3 regions of the Bradyrhizobium sp. 35 genome follow, and region 2 is predicted to be linked to each of the others. Evidence: riboswitches for the same ligand, from Rfam matches in the RefSeq annotation. Region 2 holds a riboswitch; each other region holds the start of a gene.
What was found. A riboswitch is a leader RNA that binds a small molecule or an ion and turns the genes downstream of it on or off. The one in region 2 is predicted to bind cobalamin.
Positions count from the first base shown of each region.

Region 1: linked by a shared signal. The riboswitch ahead of IVB36_RS32070 (hypothetical protein) and the one ahead of IVB36_RS33115 (DUF1636 domain-containing protein) in region 2 are both predicted to bind cobalamin.
Region 3: linked by a shared signal. The riboswitch ahead of metE (5-methyltetrahydropteroyltriglutamate--homocysteine S-methyltransferase) and the one ahead of IVB36_RS33115 (DUF1636 domain-containing protein) in region 2 are both predicted to bind cobalamin.

Region 1 covers NZ_JADPJC010000152.1:17,384-19,621, reverse strand. The annotation lists partial or broken gene IVB36_RS32075 (ArsR family transcriptional regulator) at 1-51, opposite strand, end outside; gene IVB36_RS32070 (hypothetical protein) at 763-1,044, opposite strand; cobalamin riboswitch at 1,238-1,364, opposite strand; gene IVB36_RS32065 (hypothetical protein) at 2,127-2,238, shown strand, end outside.
Region 2 covers NZ_JADPJC010000157.1:166,961-169,198, forward strand. The annotation lists gene cobW (cobalamin biosynthesis protein CobW) at 1-408, opposite strand, end outside; gene IVB36_RS33115 (DUF1636 domain-containing protein) at 405-788, opposite strand; cobalamin riboswitch at 883-1,101, opposite strand; gene cobO (cob(I)yrinic acid a,c-diamide adenosyltransferase) at 1,142-1,777, shown strand; gene IVB36_RS33125 (cobyric acid synthase) at 1,788-2,238, shown strand, end outside.
Region 3 covers NZ_JADPJC010000059.1:7,461-9,698, forward strand. The annotation lists gene metE (5-methyltetrahydropteroyltriglutamate--homocysteine S-methyltransferase) at 1-926, opposite strand, end outside; cobalamin riboswitch at 1,026-1,225, opposite strand; gene IVB36_RS13765 (hypothetical protein) at 1,598-1,759, shown strand.

The DNA of each region.
Region 1 (2,238 bases), on a different contig from region 2:
TGACGATTTGAGGGCCTTCTTGAACTTGTCGATTATATCCGAACGCTCCCGCCCAGGTGACCAGGCCGCGATTTCCATCACCAAAGCGCTCTTCTGGAGGACGGGCAGAGGCTTCACCTCACCCCGGCGAGAGCGCAGTCACGATCCTCTTTCCCTGGCGATCGTAATCAACCTCGGCGCTATGATGACGCGTTGAAGGGATCGGATTCTTGGGGCCTCCCAAGTTCGGATGTGATCCCTGGTTCCCACCCAAAGTGAACGTGACTCAGGGGACGAACTCTTCGTGGTCGAGCTGCATCGGATGGATTCGAACCACCCTTGATCGACGGTTCACGGCCCGATCGATAGGAACGCGCGGGCAATTCATTTTGGTGAGCATCTTAGCGCGACTCTTTCCAGAATACCTTATGGGCGTCTCGGCGGGTCATACGCGGATTTCCGTCCATACAACGACCGAGATTGGGACATTCGGACTCAAGCCCTGTGGCGCGGCTGGGCTTTCTCTGAGAATCGCTCCGTCCGTCGTCGGGTCGCTTGGATCGGCTTTGGGATGCAGCGGCGGTGTGCGTAGCCGCCGAGGACGACAACACGCGGCCCGATCTGTCCGCAATGAATGCACCGCCTCAACTTGTGGCCCCAGGGATCTCTCGGTGGCATTGGCGCGGATCCTAGGGGGTTTCGCGCGGACGCCGGCGAACGGTCTCGCCGCCGTGCGGAAGCCTGATTGTCTGCATGGTCGGTCCCTCGATATTTTCCAATTGCTCAAGGTTGCTCTCGCCGGCGCGCCGCGCCTTGAGGTCGCGCGCGTGCTCGGCCGATGTCCGCGAGCCGCCGCGCCTGGCCCGCGCCTCGGCGCTCCTCAACGATGCCTTGCGGGATCGCTTGCTGGGCCGGGGTTGGCATGGTTGCGCCTCCTTGGTTTTCAGTCGGCGTCGCGGCTGGGGCGCCCTCCGTGATGATCGCAGAGCTCGAGGAATTGACCGCGAGCAACTCCCGCAGGCACTCCATGCGGGCGATCTGGAAAGGATAGGCAGGCTTGATCATCGAGGCAGGTCTCTCTGATTGAATGAGAGGACGCCGACAATGAAGATGATGAGGAGCGTGCACGCGAAAAGTTTTATCAGCGGTCTGGACTGGTCGTTGACCGCATAACCCAAGTCCGCGCCATAGATGCGTGCCATCTGGCGATGGGCGCTGCTGACAAAGGCCCGCTTGATGGAGCGTGCGGCAATGCATCAAGCGAGCAGTGCGAGGACGCGGGCTAAATAGTCATCCCTGCGGGGGCAGCTGCGGCCTGAGGGAAAATCCCCGCACCGCATTCCCTTTTGATCCCCGTGGCGGGAACAATCGATATCACCCTAGAAGCTGGCGAGGCATGGAGTCAATCTCCGGTCTGAAGCAGGCAAACCTGAAGTTGTTTGCCAAATAGGTCCACCGGGCCGAATAGTAATCGGCGCGAGTGGAGTAGCGGGTACCATGTCCGAGTAGCGCAGAAGGCGAGTTCGTGCTGCTCGCGAAAGCTAGTCGAACGTTGGTGCGCTGTTTGGTGACAAAATTGCACCCGCGGTTTTTGCCGCGACAAAGCCGCCGAACAGACCATCAAGTGGAGAGACGACCACGTCAGACTGCTCTCCCGCCCATAACAGATGCCGTTGAATTGCGTCGAAGACTACGGCCAAACGCAGGATTTCAGCATGGGGCGCGGCACTTTGCATTAATCAACATTGAAATATGATTACTGTCAGTAGAGAGGAAACACACATGCGATCGCAGCGCATATCTTCACGCCCAGCAACACCTCGGCGACCTCGGAATGTCGCTTCTCCTTGTGGGTTCGGCTCCAGCAGCAGAGCTCATGCTGAAAGTCAAATGGCGGGATTTTTTGTAGGAACCGCTCCAGTCCGAAGCCGAGACGACACACTCAGTTGAATGCGAGATTTGGTCGCTCGTTACGTACCCTGTTTGTCGGAGCAAAAGCCCCCAACTTCGCCATCGCCGCCGGAAACGAACGTTGCACAGTGGCGCACTGTTCTCGGCCAAGATGGCTTCCTGGAAGCGGCCTTGTCTCCAGGGGCCTGCCTCAAGCTGTAAGTAGCTATTCGAGCAGGAGAAATGTGAGAGAGCCTATGACACGCTATTTCTTCAATGTCGGCGGCAGCCGCCCATTTCAGGACACCCTCGGGGAAGAGTTGCTCGACGACAATGCGGCTTGGCAAGCTGCTCTTGATATAGCGCGCC
Region 2 (2,238 bases):
GGCGTCGGCCAGCGCGATCACGCCGTCGACCGTGATGCGCGAACGGATCTCCGGCCAATCGAACGCCTTGAGCAGCGGCTTGGGCAGCGCCAGGCCCGAGGTCTCGATCAGGATGTGATCGGGCTTGACGGCCCGCGACAGCAGCTTCTCCATGGTCGGAATAAAATCGTCGGCGACGGTGCAGCAGATGCAGCCATTGGCGAGCTCGATGATGTTCTCTTCCGGGCAATTCGCATCGGCGCAGGATTTCAGAATCTCGCCATCGACGCCCTCGCTGCCGAACTCGTTGACGAGCACCGCCAGCTTCTTGCCGTTGGCATTGGCAAGCAGATGCTGGATCAGCGTGGTCTTGCCGGAGCCGAGAAAGCCCGTGACGACCGTGACCGGGACTTTTGCGAGCGAATTCATTCGGCGGCCTCCGGCACGACGGCCAAGGGGGAAATGGGGGGAATGCGGGCAAGCGATTGCTTGCGGAATACCTCCGGGCGGCTGCGCCAGGGCACGAGGCCGTCGGGCGCGGCCGCATAGGCCGCGGCGCCCGCGACCACATCGCTCGCATTCGCATCCGACAGACGGCCATAGACATAGGACCAGCGGCCGGGCGCGCTGAGCGCGACGGAGCAACCCTGGTTGCATGCAGACAGGCATTCGACGGGAACCACGCTGACGCCGTCGGGCACGCCGGCCTCGAGGATCGCGCCATGCAGGCGCTTGCCGGGCGTCGTCTCGCCTTCGCCAAGTGTCTCGCCGGCGCGGCAGGTAATGCAGACATGAAGTGTGACGGTCATCGCTTCTTCCAGAATAAACAGCGGGAAGCGATGAGGCCCACGAACCGTTCTTGCGAAGGCCCGTTTCCCCGTCGCGGAACACCCCGTCCGCCGGTCCAAAATCGTCCGCGTTGGCAGGTCTCCCGGCTTGCGGAGCAGGGTTTCCCCTTCGATCCCCGCCTTCCCGATCCCCAGGGGATCAGTGGCTTCGGGCATCTCTCCGGTCACGGTCGCGGGGGCGGCTGCATTTTGGAACCAAATCTTGCCGATTCGGACCCTATCGCATTCCCTCTTCGCCTGTCGTAGGACAGGAACCAACGCCGGGCCACCATTTGCCCCCGACCGCCTCTTGTCAAGCCGAAGGACCCCGTCCGATGACGCCCGAACCGGATACCCAGACGGCCGACGAAACCGACGCCCGCCACGCCTCGAAAATGGCGAAGAAGAAGGTCGCCCGCGACAAGATCATGGCGACCAAGAGCGGCGAAAAGGGCCTGATCATCGTCCACACCGGGGCCGGCAAGGGCAAGTCCTCTTCGGCCTTCGGCATGATCGTCCGCTGCGTCGCCCATGGCTTCCCCTGCGCGGTCGTGCAGTTCATCAAGGGCGCCTGGGACACCGGCGAGCGCCGCATGCTGACCGGCCATTTCGGCGACCTATGCCAATTCCACGCCATGGGCGAGGGTTTTACCTGGGAGACGCAGGACCGCGCCCGCGACATCGCCGCCGCGCGCGCCGGCTGGGAGAAGGCCAAGGAGCTGATCCTCGACCAGAATCTCCGCATGGTCGTGCTCGACGAGATCAACATCGCGCTGCGCTACGACTATCTTGACATCGCGGAGGTCGTCGAATTCCTCACGACGCAGAAGCCGCCGATGACGCATGTCGTGCTCACCGGCCGCAACGCCAAGGACGAGCTGATCGAGATCGCCGATCTCGTCACCGAGATGACGCTGGTCAAGCATCCCTTCCGCTCGGGCATCAAGGCGCAAGCCGGCGTCGAGTTCTAAGAAACTCGCGATGGCGCGCGCATTGATGATCCAGGGAGCCGGCTCGGACGTGGGCAAGTCGCTCATCGTTGCCGGCCTCGCACGCGCCTTTGTGCGACGCGGCCTGCGCGTGGTCCCGTTCAAGCCGCAGAACATGTCGAACAATGCAGCCGTCACCGTTGACGGCGGCGAGATCGGCCGCGCCCAGGCACTCCAGGCGCTCGCCGCCGGCGTCGAGCCGCACACCGACATGAACCCGGTGCTGCTCAAGCCCGAGACCGATGTCGGCGCGCAGGTGATCGTGCAAGGAAAACGCATCGCGACCGCGCGTGCGCGTGAATATGCGGCGATGAAACCGTCATTGATGGGCGCCGTGCTGGAGAGCTTCGAGCGGCTGAAGGCGCGCGCCGATCTCGTTCTGGTGGAGGGTGCCGGCAGTCCGGCCGAAGTGAACCTGCGCAAGGCCGACATCGCCAATATGG
Region 3 (2,238 bases), on a different contig from region 2:
CGCCACACGTTCCGACCATCAACGACGCCTAGTGAGACCACGAGATCTCTACGGGTTGTGGCGACAATTGCGTCCAACTGGTCAGGTGCCCGAACCAGATCCACATGAAGCCCGGCAACGGGCAAGGCCAAGGTTGTTTCAAGATTGTCGCCGATAGCCCCGAAATATGTGGCCAGCATTATTTTAAGGGCCGGCACAACCTTTGCGAAATGAGCGTAGGCCCGGCGGACAGCTGCCAGCGATGCTTCGTCGACGTCCATCACCAGGCATGGCTCGTCCAGCTGAACCCATTCAGCACCGCGCGAGGATAGTTCGCGGAGAACATCGACATAGACTGGGAGGAGCCGATCGAGCAGCGACAGCGGATTGAATGCGGGATTTGCGCTTTTGCCAAGCTTCAGGAAAGTGACTGGGCCAACTAGGACGGGGCGCGTTTGGTAGCCGAGGCTTTTTGCCTCCTCATATTCCTCGATCGGCTTTCGAGAGGAATACTTAAAGATCTGATCCCGGTGAAATTCCGGCACCATGTAGTGGTAGTTGGTATCGAACCACTTCGTCATTTCCTGTGCGGCTACGCCAGGCCCGTGCTGAGCGTGACCACTGTCCTGAGCGCCACGCGCCATGGTGAAGTAGGTCTTGAGCGACACAGGACCTTCGGTCCAGCCATAGACGTCGGGAATGGCGCCGACCATTAGGCTGGTATCGAGCACATGGTCGTAGAACGAGAAGTCATTCGAAGGAATGACGGTCGCACCGCGGGATTTCTGCCGTGCCCAATTAGCGGCACGAAGTCCACTCCCCGCCTCGAGGAGCTCGGCTTCGCTGGAGTTTCCCGCCCAGTAGCTCTCGAGCGCGACTTTGAGTTCGCGTCGTGGGCCGATGCGTGACGTCCCCAGTGTGGCAACGGGAAGCGAAAGAAAAGACATAGCTCAGACCCCATGATTGGGGCAAAGGCCATGGCGGACGCATGCAGCGAATATCGCGTGAGCGACAGCTGCTTGGCGCACACCGGGACACCCCGCCCGTGGACGATATATTGTCGAGGCAGGTCTCCTGGCTCGCGGGTCGTCGCTGCTGTCCGGCCTTCCCGAAGCCGCATGGCTTCAGTGACTTCGTTGGACAGCGGCTCGCCGCTTACAGTTGCGGGGGCAGCGCCGGCATTGCACCGGCTTCCCTCTTAGCTCCGGATCAAACGAATCCGAAGACCACGACGGCTGGCATTAGGCGCACGAGGATCGATCCGTCAACCTACTAAGTGTCGCCGCGATATTGCCCAAGCGATTGCGAGCTGTACCAGCTAGGGCACAACGGTCTTACTCCCGGCCTGGTAAAAACGCCTAGATCTGTGGAGCCTCCGCTTGTGAATGCGTCCGTCAACACCCGCTTGGCGTATTCGGATGAGCCAACGCGAGCAGAACGAACGCGGTGGGCGCTTCGACATCTGCGTGATCGCGACAAATCCGGTCTTTTCCGTCAGCAGCTTCTCGAACTCGCCCGCGAGGACGTTTGCGATCATCCTCGGCCGGCATCCGCTTGATCACAGCGCCATGAGGCTCCTTAGGAATTGTCAAGGCCGGATTGCTCCAGGATCAAACGGATGATCAGGCCGGACTGCCTGTGTTCGGCGGACCCCGCGACGAGCCGTGAGCTCGATCGCTCCGTGGCGTTGGTCAAGATGATCTCCTTCGGTGTGCCAAGCACTTACGTGCTGAGCGACTTTGGCCGCGCCTTCGTTGTTTCCGTCGCCGCTGGCGAGTAGTGCAGCCTGGACGTGGCCTGCGCGGCATCGCAGGAACAGTTCCGGACGTCAGGATGCACGCTAACTTGCGAAACTGGAGTAAGCGGCGAGAGCGCGGGCGGCGGGGATCCTGTTACGACCCTAGCTCCATGCACTCGTGCATGGTGACCGTGGGCAAGCGGATGCCGAGCTTCTCGTACGTCTTCAGGATCTCCGGACCGATCTCGTCGCGCGTGGAGACCGTCTCTTCGGTTTCGAAGTGACGTAGCTTTAGATATCCTGCAAGCTGATCTTGGGATATTCGACGCCCGTCCACCTCGCCTCGGCTCGTCAGCCAACGACGATAAGCCGCAACGCGACGACCTGGAGCATCGAGGCGGCCTTGTCATTATTCGAGACAAATTTGACGGTCTCCTCTGACAGAGCCCTTCGAGCGTTTCTCGGAGTCGATCAGCGCCTTAAGCTCATAACGATGTTGATCGACCTCGATGCGCCGCACG